DNA from 2 places in the Bradyrhizobium sp. LM2.9 genome. Region 1 is predicted to be linked to the other one. Evidence: predicted binding sites of a transcription regulator. Region 1 holds the regulator's gene; the other holds the start of a gene.
The links. The regulator LexA, encoded in region 1, represses DNA repair genes until DNA is damaged. The targets are predictions, from matches to a motif close to TGTTCNNNNTGTGTTCNG.
Positions count from the first base shown of each region.

Region 2: the regulator LexA is predicted to act here: its motif matches at 2,519-2,536, upstream of ACVWW3_RS02120 (PA0069 family radical SAM protein).

Region 1 covers NZ_JBSRYJ010000002.1:2,283,648-2,287,841, reverse strand. Annotated here, with positions in the region: partial or broken gene ACVWW3_RS12420 (ComEC/Rec2 family competence protein) at 1-881, shown strand, start outside; gene ACVWW3_RS12415 (hypothetical protein) at 1,020-1,454, opposite strand; gene lexA (transcriptional repressor LexA) at 1,843-2,544, opposite strand; gene ACVWW3_RS12405 (molybdopterin molybdotransferase MoeA) at 2,721-3,932, opposite strand; gene ACVWW3_RS12400 (hypothetical protein) at 4,159-4,194, opposite strand, start outside.
Region 2 covers NZ_JBSRYJ010000002.1:117,001-121,194, forward strand. Annotated here, with positions in the region: gene ACVWW3_RS02115 (phosphoketolase family protein) at 1-2,347, opposite strand, end outside; gene ACVWW3_RS02120 (PA0069 family radical SAM protein) at 2,558-3,721, shown strand; gene ACVWW3_RS02125 (VOC family protein) at 3,746-4,194, shown strand, end outside.

The sequences.
Region 1 (4,194 bases):
ACTTCCACCGAATCACCCCGTTCGGCGTGCTCGCCAATCTCGGTGCGATGCCGGTGGTCTCGGCGCTGGTGATGCCGGCGGGGCTGCTCGGGCTGCTTGCGGCTCCCTTCGGGCTCGATAGCGTGTTCTGGTGGCTGATGGGGATCGGCATCGACTGGATGGTCGTGGTCTCGCGCTGGGTCGCGGCATTGCCGGGCGCGATCGGCCGCATCCCGGCTTTCGGCATCGCGCCGCTGATCGCGGCGAGCCTGGGGATCATCGTGCTGGGCCTGTTGCGCACGCCGCTGCGCTGGTCCGGCGCACTGGTGCTGCTGGTCGCGATCCTCTGGGGGCTGTCGGTGCGGCAGCCCGACATCCTGATTGCCGGGGATGGCCAGAGCGTCGCGGTGCGGGGCAAGGACGGACATCTTCACCTGATCAAGACGAGCAAGGATAGCTTTTTGCTCAAGGAGTGGTTGGCTGCCGACGCCGATCCGCGCGATGCCGCCAGCGCCTCGCTGGCCGCCGGCGTGTCTTGCGATGAATCCGGCTGCGTGACGCCGCTCGCCGATGGGCGGCTGGTCGCGCTGGCACTGCGCATCGACGCGCTGGCGGACGATTGCAACCGCGCCGCGCTGGTGGTGACGGCACGTCCCGCGCCGCCCGATTGCGCCGCGATGGTGGTCGATCGACGGCGGCTCGCGAGCCAGAGCGCGCTGGCGCTGACGCAGCGTGGTGACGGCTTTGCAGTTCAGGCGGTGAGGGAAAGAGGCACGAGCCGTCCCTGGTTGCCGGCCGGCGCAGGCGAAGGTGATTTCGACGGCAGTCTTGCGCCGAAAGCGATCCCGCCACGCAGCAAGGACGCAACGCCGGCGGAAATCGATTTGCAAGCCGACGATTAATCGGATCGTGCGGAGAGATGCAGTCGGCTGGTGCATCCGATCGGATTCGCTGGACGCAAACCACACCACCTCGCCGGCCACGGCCGGCGATTGCAAATCAATCCTGGCCTCCGATCCCGTGGCCGGAGGGCGACCGTGTCAGCCGATCGGCAGGCGCGTGATGGTCGGCTGCCTGTTGGCCATGATCTGCGGCTTGTGCTCGCGCTCGCCGGCCGGCAGCGTCACCGGCAGTTGCAGCACGGTCGCGCGCTGTCCTTCGACAAGCTGGGTCACCAGCACGTATTTGCCGTCGGGGAATTCGATCGCGTCATGATGGCGGTCGGGAATGTGCGGATCGATCTTGCCGAACTTGCCGACACGGGAATTGATCGTGCGTGTCCAGATCCAGCGATTGTCGTAGCGGATGTTGTCGGCGAAGGCGAGCTCCGTTCCCGGCAGCAGGCAGACGGCCACAGTCGGATCGGCTGCGGACGCAAAACCACGCGTCGAGGTGCCGCGGAAGGTTGTCGTGACGACCGTCTCGCCGATTTCGGCGGGGCGCGACGCGATGGCATGCAGGCTGTAGTCACACATCGGGTGCTCCTCATGCTGGGATAGCAACCGGCGTCTCTTATCGAGGCGCAGGCCCCTATCAGAGTGGAAACACACAAGCCTCTGCTTGGTTATGGGCAAATCTGCGGCTGGTTTCCGCACGCCGCGATCACTTTATCTTTCCCGAATCGGCGAGGAACAAAGCCTGCTCCTGGGCATTTCGGTCGCGCACGTCAGCGGCCGGAGATGCCGTTGCGCAGACGTCTCCTCAAACCGGAACGCCGCGAAGCCTCTGGGATGCTTGGCGCGGCGTGTCGAGGATGGACCGCCGGAGAAGCGGCCGGATAATCTGTGCAGAACCAGGATGACTATCCAGCCGGAGCGGGCAATCCGTCCACTCCAATTGGAATTGCGTGACTGCCGTACAGGCTCAGTACTTTCGGTACAGCCCGATCAGCTTGCCCTGAATTTTCACCCGGTTCGGCGGCAGGATGCGCACCTCATAGGCGCCGTTGGCGGGCTCGAGCGCGATCGATGCGCCGCGGCGGCGGAAGCGCTTGAGGGTTGCTTCCTCGTCGTCGATCAGCGCCACCACGATGTCGCCGGTATCGGCGCTCTCGTTGCGCTGGATCAGCGCCATGTCGCCGTCGAGGATGCCGGCCTCGACCATGGAATCGCCGCGCACTTCGAGCGCGTAGTGCTCGCCCGAGCCAAGCATGTCAGGCGGTACGCTGATAGTGTGGCTGCGGGTCTGTAACGCCTCGATCGGTGTGCCGGCCGCGATCCGGCCCATCACCGGCACCGCGACCGGACGTTCACCATCGTCCGCGGGCAGGCTGGAGCTCGCACGCACCTTGCCGAGATTGCCCTCAATGACGCTCGGCGTGAAGCCGCGGCGGCTGCCGGCGGCGGCCTGGAGCTCGGGCAATTTGATGACCTCGATCGCACGGGCGCGATTGGGCAGGCGTCGGATGAAGCCGCGCTCCTCGAGCGCCGTGATCAGGCGATGGATGCCCGACTTCGAGCGCAGGTCGAGCGCATCCTTCATCTCGTCGAAGGAGGGCGGCACGCCGCTTTCCTTCAGACGTTCATTGATGAACCGCAGAAGCTCGTATTGTTTGCGCGTTAACATCTCGACCAAAGTCTCCCGTTTGATGTCGTTCGATTCCGAGACGCTGAATTCAGCAATAAGCCGCTACACGCTCGAAACAAATCATGAACGGACACTATATGTTCGATATGTGTTCCGCAACTGCTTAATTTACCGTGAACAGAGCGAAGTTCGCGGAACATGCGTTGTCGGGGCGCTCACACGGGGAGCCGCAACACCTCGCAAGGTGTGCCTGCTTCGGCTTTCGGCGCGAACGGTGCGCGCACGAGAAGTACCTGTGCCGCAGCGAGATTCGCAAGCAGCGAAGAGTCCTGATGGTTGACGGGAAGGGCAACGCGCGTGCCGTCGTCGCGCTCCTCCAGATGCGCGCGTAGATAGTCCTCCCGCTGGTCGTTGGCGCCGACGTCGCGGCCGAGCACGGCGCGCTCGCGGCGATGGTGAATCACTGAACGGCCCGAGAGAGCGCGAATCAGCGGCACCAAGAACAGGAAAGCGCAGACGTAGGACGACACGGGATTGCCCGGCAGGCCGATCACCTCCATCGCGCCGAGCCGCCCGTGCATCATCGGCTTGCCCGGCCGCATCGCGATCTTCCAGAACGCCATCGTTATGCCTTCGTCCCTCAGCGCCTGCTGGACCAGATCGTGGTCGCCGACCGATGCGCCGCCGGTCGTGATCAGGATGTCGGCTCCGCTCTCGCGGGCGCGTCGAATGCCGACGGTGGTGGCCTCAAGCGTGTCGGCGGCAATACCGAGGTCGATGGTCTCGGCGCCCTCGCTGCGAGCGAGAGCGTGCAGGGCGTAGCCGTTGGAATAGACGATCTGGCCGTGACCGGGCGTGGTGCCCGGCATCACCAGCTCGTCGCCGGTGGCGAGGATCGCGACCTTCGGACGTCGGCAAACGGAGAGGTGCGGGTGATTCATCCCGGCCGCAAGCGCGAGGTCGCGCTCGGTGAGACGGCTTCCCTTGCGCAGGAGCACGTCGCCGTCGCGGAAATCGACACCGGCGGGCCGGATGTGCCGTCCGGCGATCGCGGCTTCCTTGATCGTGATGCGCTTGCCGTCGGCGACCGTGTCCTCCTGGATCACGACGGCGTCGGCGCCGTAGGGAACGACGCCGCCGGTGAAGATCCGCACGGCCTCGCCGGCGCCGACTGTTCCCGCGAACGGCCGACCTGCCGCGACCTCGCCGATGACGGTGAGCTTCGAATCGATCGTCGCGGCATCGGCCGCACGCACCGCGTAGCCATCCATCGCCGACATCGCCTGTGGCGGCTGCGTGCGCCGGGCCGCGGCGTCGCGCGCGAGCACGCGATGGTAGGCTTCGTCGATGGCAACCATCTCTTCGGGCAGCGGCTCTGCACCCGCCAGCACCGCGGCAAGCGCGTCAGAAACCGGCATCAAGGCCACGGCGAAAACTCCTGCTCGGCACGTTCGGGCGAATGTTCCGCAAGTCTTCTAGCCGAGCGCGGGCGCAGAGGCAAAAACAGCTGAGCGGGGACAGTCATCCCGCTGCTTCACATTGTTCTGGAAGGCAAGATCAAGCCCGTCGCGGCATGATCCGAGGAACGAGACAGATCGGCAGGAGAGTGACCATGGCAGGGACGAGAATGACGAGCGCCCCGGCCAGCGCCTATCAGGTCCCTGTCTGCTCGGGACTTACGTCGGGCGC
Region 2 (4,194 bases), 2.2 Mb from region 1:
GCATGTCCTCGCCGTGCTCGCGCACATAGCGCGAATGCTCGATCAGCTTGTCACGGAATTGCTGCTTCACCTGCGCCGCCTTGGCGGCGAGCCCAGGCACACGTTCGATCGCCTCGATCGCGAGGTGATAGCGGTCGAGCCCGTTGAGCACGACCATGTCGAACGGCGTGGTGGTGGTGCCTTCCTCGGCAAAGCCGCGCACATGCATGCCGGCATGGTTGGTGCGGTTGTAGGTGAGACGGTGGATCAGGTAAGGATAGCCGTGATAGGCGAAGATCACTGGTTTGTCGCGCGTGAACAGGCTGTCGAAGTCGCGGTCGTCGAGGCCGTGCGGATGCTGCTCCCGAGGTTGCAGGGTCATCAGGTCGACGACATTGACGACGCGCATCTTCAGGTCGGGCAGTGCCTTGCGCAGGAGGTCGACCGCGGCGAGCGTTTCCAGCGTCGGCACGTCACCGGCGCAGGCCATCACCACGTCGGGCTCTTGTCCCACGTCTTCCGTGCCGGCCCAGCTCCAGATGCCGATGCCGGCATCGCAATGCGTGGCCGCTTCCTGCATCGACAGCCATTGCGGCGCCGGCTGCTTGCCGGCGACGATCACGTTGATGCGATCATAGGTGCGCAGGCAATGGTCCGCGATCCACAGCAGCGTGTTGGCATCAGGCGGGAAGTAGATGCGGACGATGTCGGCCTTCTTGTTGGCGACGAGATCGACGAAGCCGGGATCCTGATGGCTGAAGCCGTTGTGGTCCTGGCGCCAGACATGCGAGGTCAGCAAATAATTGAGCGAGGCGATCGGGCGCCGCCATGCGAGATGCCGCGTCACCTTGAGCCATTTGGCGTGCTGGTTGAACATGGAATCCACGATGTGGATGAAGGCCTCGTAGCAGGAGAACAAGCCGTGCCGTCCGGTGAGCAGATATCCCTCTAACCAGCCCTGGCAGAGATGCTCGCTCAGTACCTCCATCACGCGGCCATCCTGCGCGAGATGCACGTCGTAAGATTCGATCGGCTCCATCCAGACGCGTTCGGTCGCCTCGAACACCGCGTCTAACCTGTTTGACGCGGTCTCGTCCGGACCCATGATACGGAAGTTGCGCTCTTGCGCGTTGAGGCGGATGACGTCGCGCAGGAATTTGCCGAGCTCGCGCGTTGCTTCCCCCATGACGCCGCCGGGCGCTCGCACGTCCACTGCGAAGCTGCGGAAGTCCGGCAGCTTCAGCTCCTTCTTCAGAAGGCCGCCATTGGCGTGCGGATTGGCGCCCATGCGGCGATTGCCTTCGGGCGCGAGCGCCTGGAGCTCGGCAATGAGCGCGCCGCTCCCGTCGAACAGCTTTTCCGGCTCGTAGCTGCGCATCCAGTCTTCGAGAATCTTCAGATGCGCCGGATTCTCCCGGCAGTTCGCGACCGGCACCTGATGTGCACGCCAAAAACCTTCGACCTTCTTGCCGTCGACCTCCTTGGGGCCGGTCCAGCCCTTCGGGCTGCGCAGCACGATCATCGGCGAACGCGGACGTTCGACGCTCTTGCGGCCGTCTCGGGCGTGCTGCTGGATCGACCGGATGCCGGCGAGCGCGACGTCGAGCGCGTCCGCCATGGCCCGGTGCATCAATTTGGGATCGTCGCCCTCGACGAACAGCGGCTCGTGGCCGAGCCCGTGGAAGAGATCGCGGATCTCTTCATCGCGCATCCGCCCGAGCACGGTCGGATTGGCAATCTTGTAGCCGTTGAGATGCAGGATCGGCAGCACCGCGCCGTCATGGGCGGGATTGAGGAACTTGTTGGAGTGCCAGGACGCTGCGAGCGGGCCGGTCTCGGCCTCGCCGTCGCCGACGACACAGGCGACGATCAGGTCGGGATTGTCGAAGGCCGCGCCATAGGCATGCACCAGCGCGTAACCGAGCTCGCCGCCTTCATGGATCGAGCCCGGCGTTTCCGGCGCCGCGTGGCTGGGAATGCCGCCGGGGAAGGAGAACTGTCTGAACAGCTTGCGCAATCCGTCCGTATCGCGTGCGATATCGGGATAGATCTCGCTGTAGCTGCCTTCGAGATAGGTGTTGGCGACCATGCCGGGGCCGCCGTGGCCGGGACCGCAGACATAGATCACGCTCAGGTCCAGCGCGCGGATGACGCGGTTGAGATGGGCATAAATGAAGTTCAAACCCGGCGTCGTGCCCCAATGGCCGAGCAAACGCGGCTTGATGTGCTCGGGCCGCAAGGGCTCGCGCAGCAGCGGGTTGTCGAGCAGGTAGATTTGCCCGACGGAGAGATAGTTCGCAGCGCGCCAGTAGCGATCGAGGAGGCCGAGGTCGCTGCTCGCCGCAGGCGATTGTCTTCGATTTGTCATGTTCTTGCCGACCTTCACCCAGCGATTGTCACCAACATCGATCTGCGGCGATTGATCCCTGACCGGCATCAAACGAAGTCGTCGGAACTGGCGTGTTGCGCGAGGTCAAAGGCGCCCGCCCGAAATTTGGGCGGTTACTGTGCATGGGGTTGTTTTTCAGTTTTTTGTTTGTGTTCTTGATTTGTTCCTTCGGCATGCTATCTTGGCTTCATGAGTCCAGCATCCTCTCATGCTCTCAAGCACCCGCCGGTCACGGCGCCCTCCGAGCCGGCGGGTGCGCCTTCTGCTTTCCCTGAGCTTGCGGTCGCCATCGACAAGCAGCGCAGGCGAGGGCGGGGCGCCCAATCCAATGCCAGCGGCCGGTACGAGGCTGAGGCGCGCGTCGCCTTCGACGATGGCTGGCAGAGCCTGGAAGAGCTGCCGCCGTTCAAGACCACCGTCGGCGTCGACACCTCGCGCAAAGTGATCACCCGCAACGATTCTCCCGACATCGGGTTCGATCGCTCGATCAATCCGTATCGCGGCTGCGAGCACGGCTGCGTCTATTGCTTCGCGCGGCCGACCCATGCCTATCTCGGCCTGTCGCCGGGGCTCGACTTCGAATCGAAGCTGTTCGTGAAGCCTGAGGCACCGGCGCTGCTCGAGAAGGAGCTTGCTGCGCCCGGCTACGAGCCGCGGATGATCGCGATCGGCACCAACACCGATCCCTATCAGCCGATCGAGCGCGACCGCAAGATCATGCGCGGCATTCTGGAGGTGCTGGAACGCGCCGGCCATCCCGTCGGCATCGTCACCAAGTCGGCGCTGGTGACCCGCGACATCGACATTCTCGCGCGCATGGCCAAGCGCAACCTCGCCAAGGTCGGGATTTCGGTGACCTCGCTCGATCCGAAGCTCGCGCGCACCATGGAGCCGCGGGCATCGACGCCGCCGAAGCGGCTGGAGGCGCTGAAGCAGCTCTCGGAGGCCGGCATTCCGACCACCGTCATGGTCGCGCCCGTGATCCCCGCGCTGAACGATTCCGAGATCGAGCGCATCCTGGATGCCGCCGCCCATGCTGGCGTCAAGGAAGCTTCCTACGTGCTGCTGCGGTTGCCGCTTGAGGTACGCGATCTCTTTCGTGAATGGCTGATGGCGAACTATCCGGACCGCTACCGCCACGTCTTCACGCTGATCCGCGACATGCGCGGCGGCCGCGACTACGACGCGAAATGGGGCGAGCGGATGAAGGGCACCGGCCCGATGGCCTGGACCATCGGCCGCCGCTTCGAGATCGCCTGCGACAGGCTGGGGCTGAACAAACGGCGCTCCAAGCTGACGACGGATCATTTTGCCAAACCGAAGCGGAACGGCGATCAGCTCAGCCTGTTCTGAGCGACGAAGTGGACGAGGTGTTGTATGAGTAAGGAATTGCCAGCTCCTATCCCGCGGCTCACCGTCATCACGCTGGGTGTCAGCGACATCCGCGCCAGCATCGCTTTCTACGACGCGCTCGGGTTTTCGCGCCGGCTGAAGGTGACCGGTGAGGCCGCTGCGTTCTATGACACCGGCGGTCCGGTGCTTGCGCTGTTTCCCTGGAATCAGCTCGCGGCCGACGCCATATTGCCCGATACTCCGAGGCCATCGACGTTCCGCGGCATGACGCTCGCATGGAACTGTCGCGCGCGTGAGGAGGTGGACGCGGTGTTGGCATTCGCCCTCAGCAAGGGAGCCGCGCTGCTGAAGGCCGCGCATCAGACCGACTACGGCGGCTATTCCGGCTATTTCGCCGATCCTGACGGCCATCCCTGGGAGGTCGTGGTCGCGCCAGGCATCGAGGTCGGCGAGGACCGGCGGGTGCATCTGGC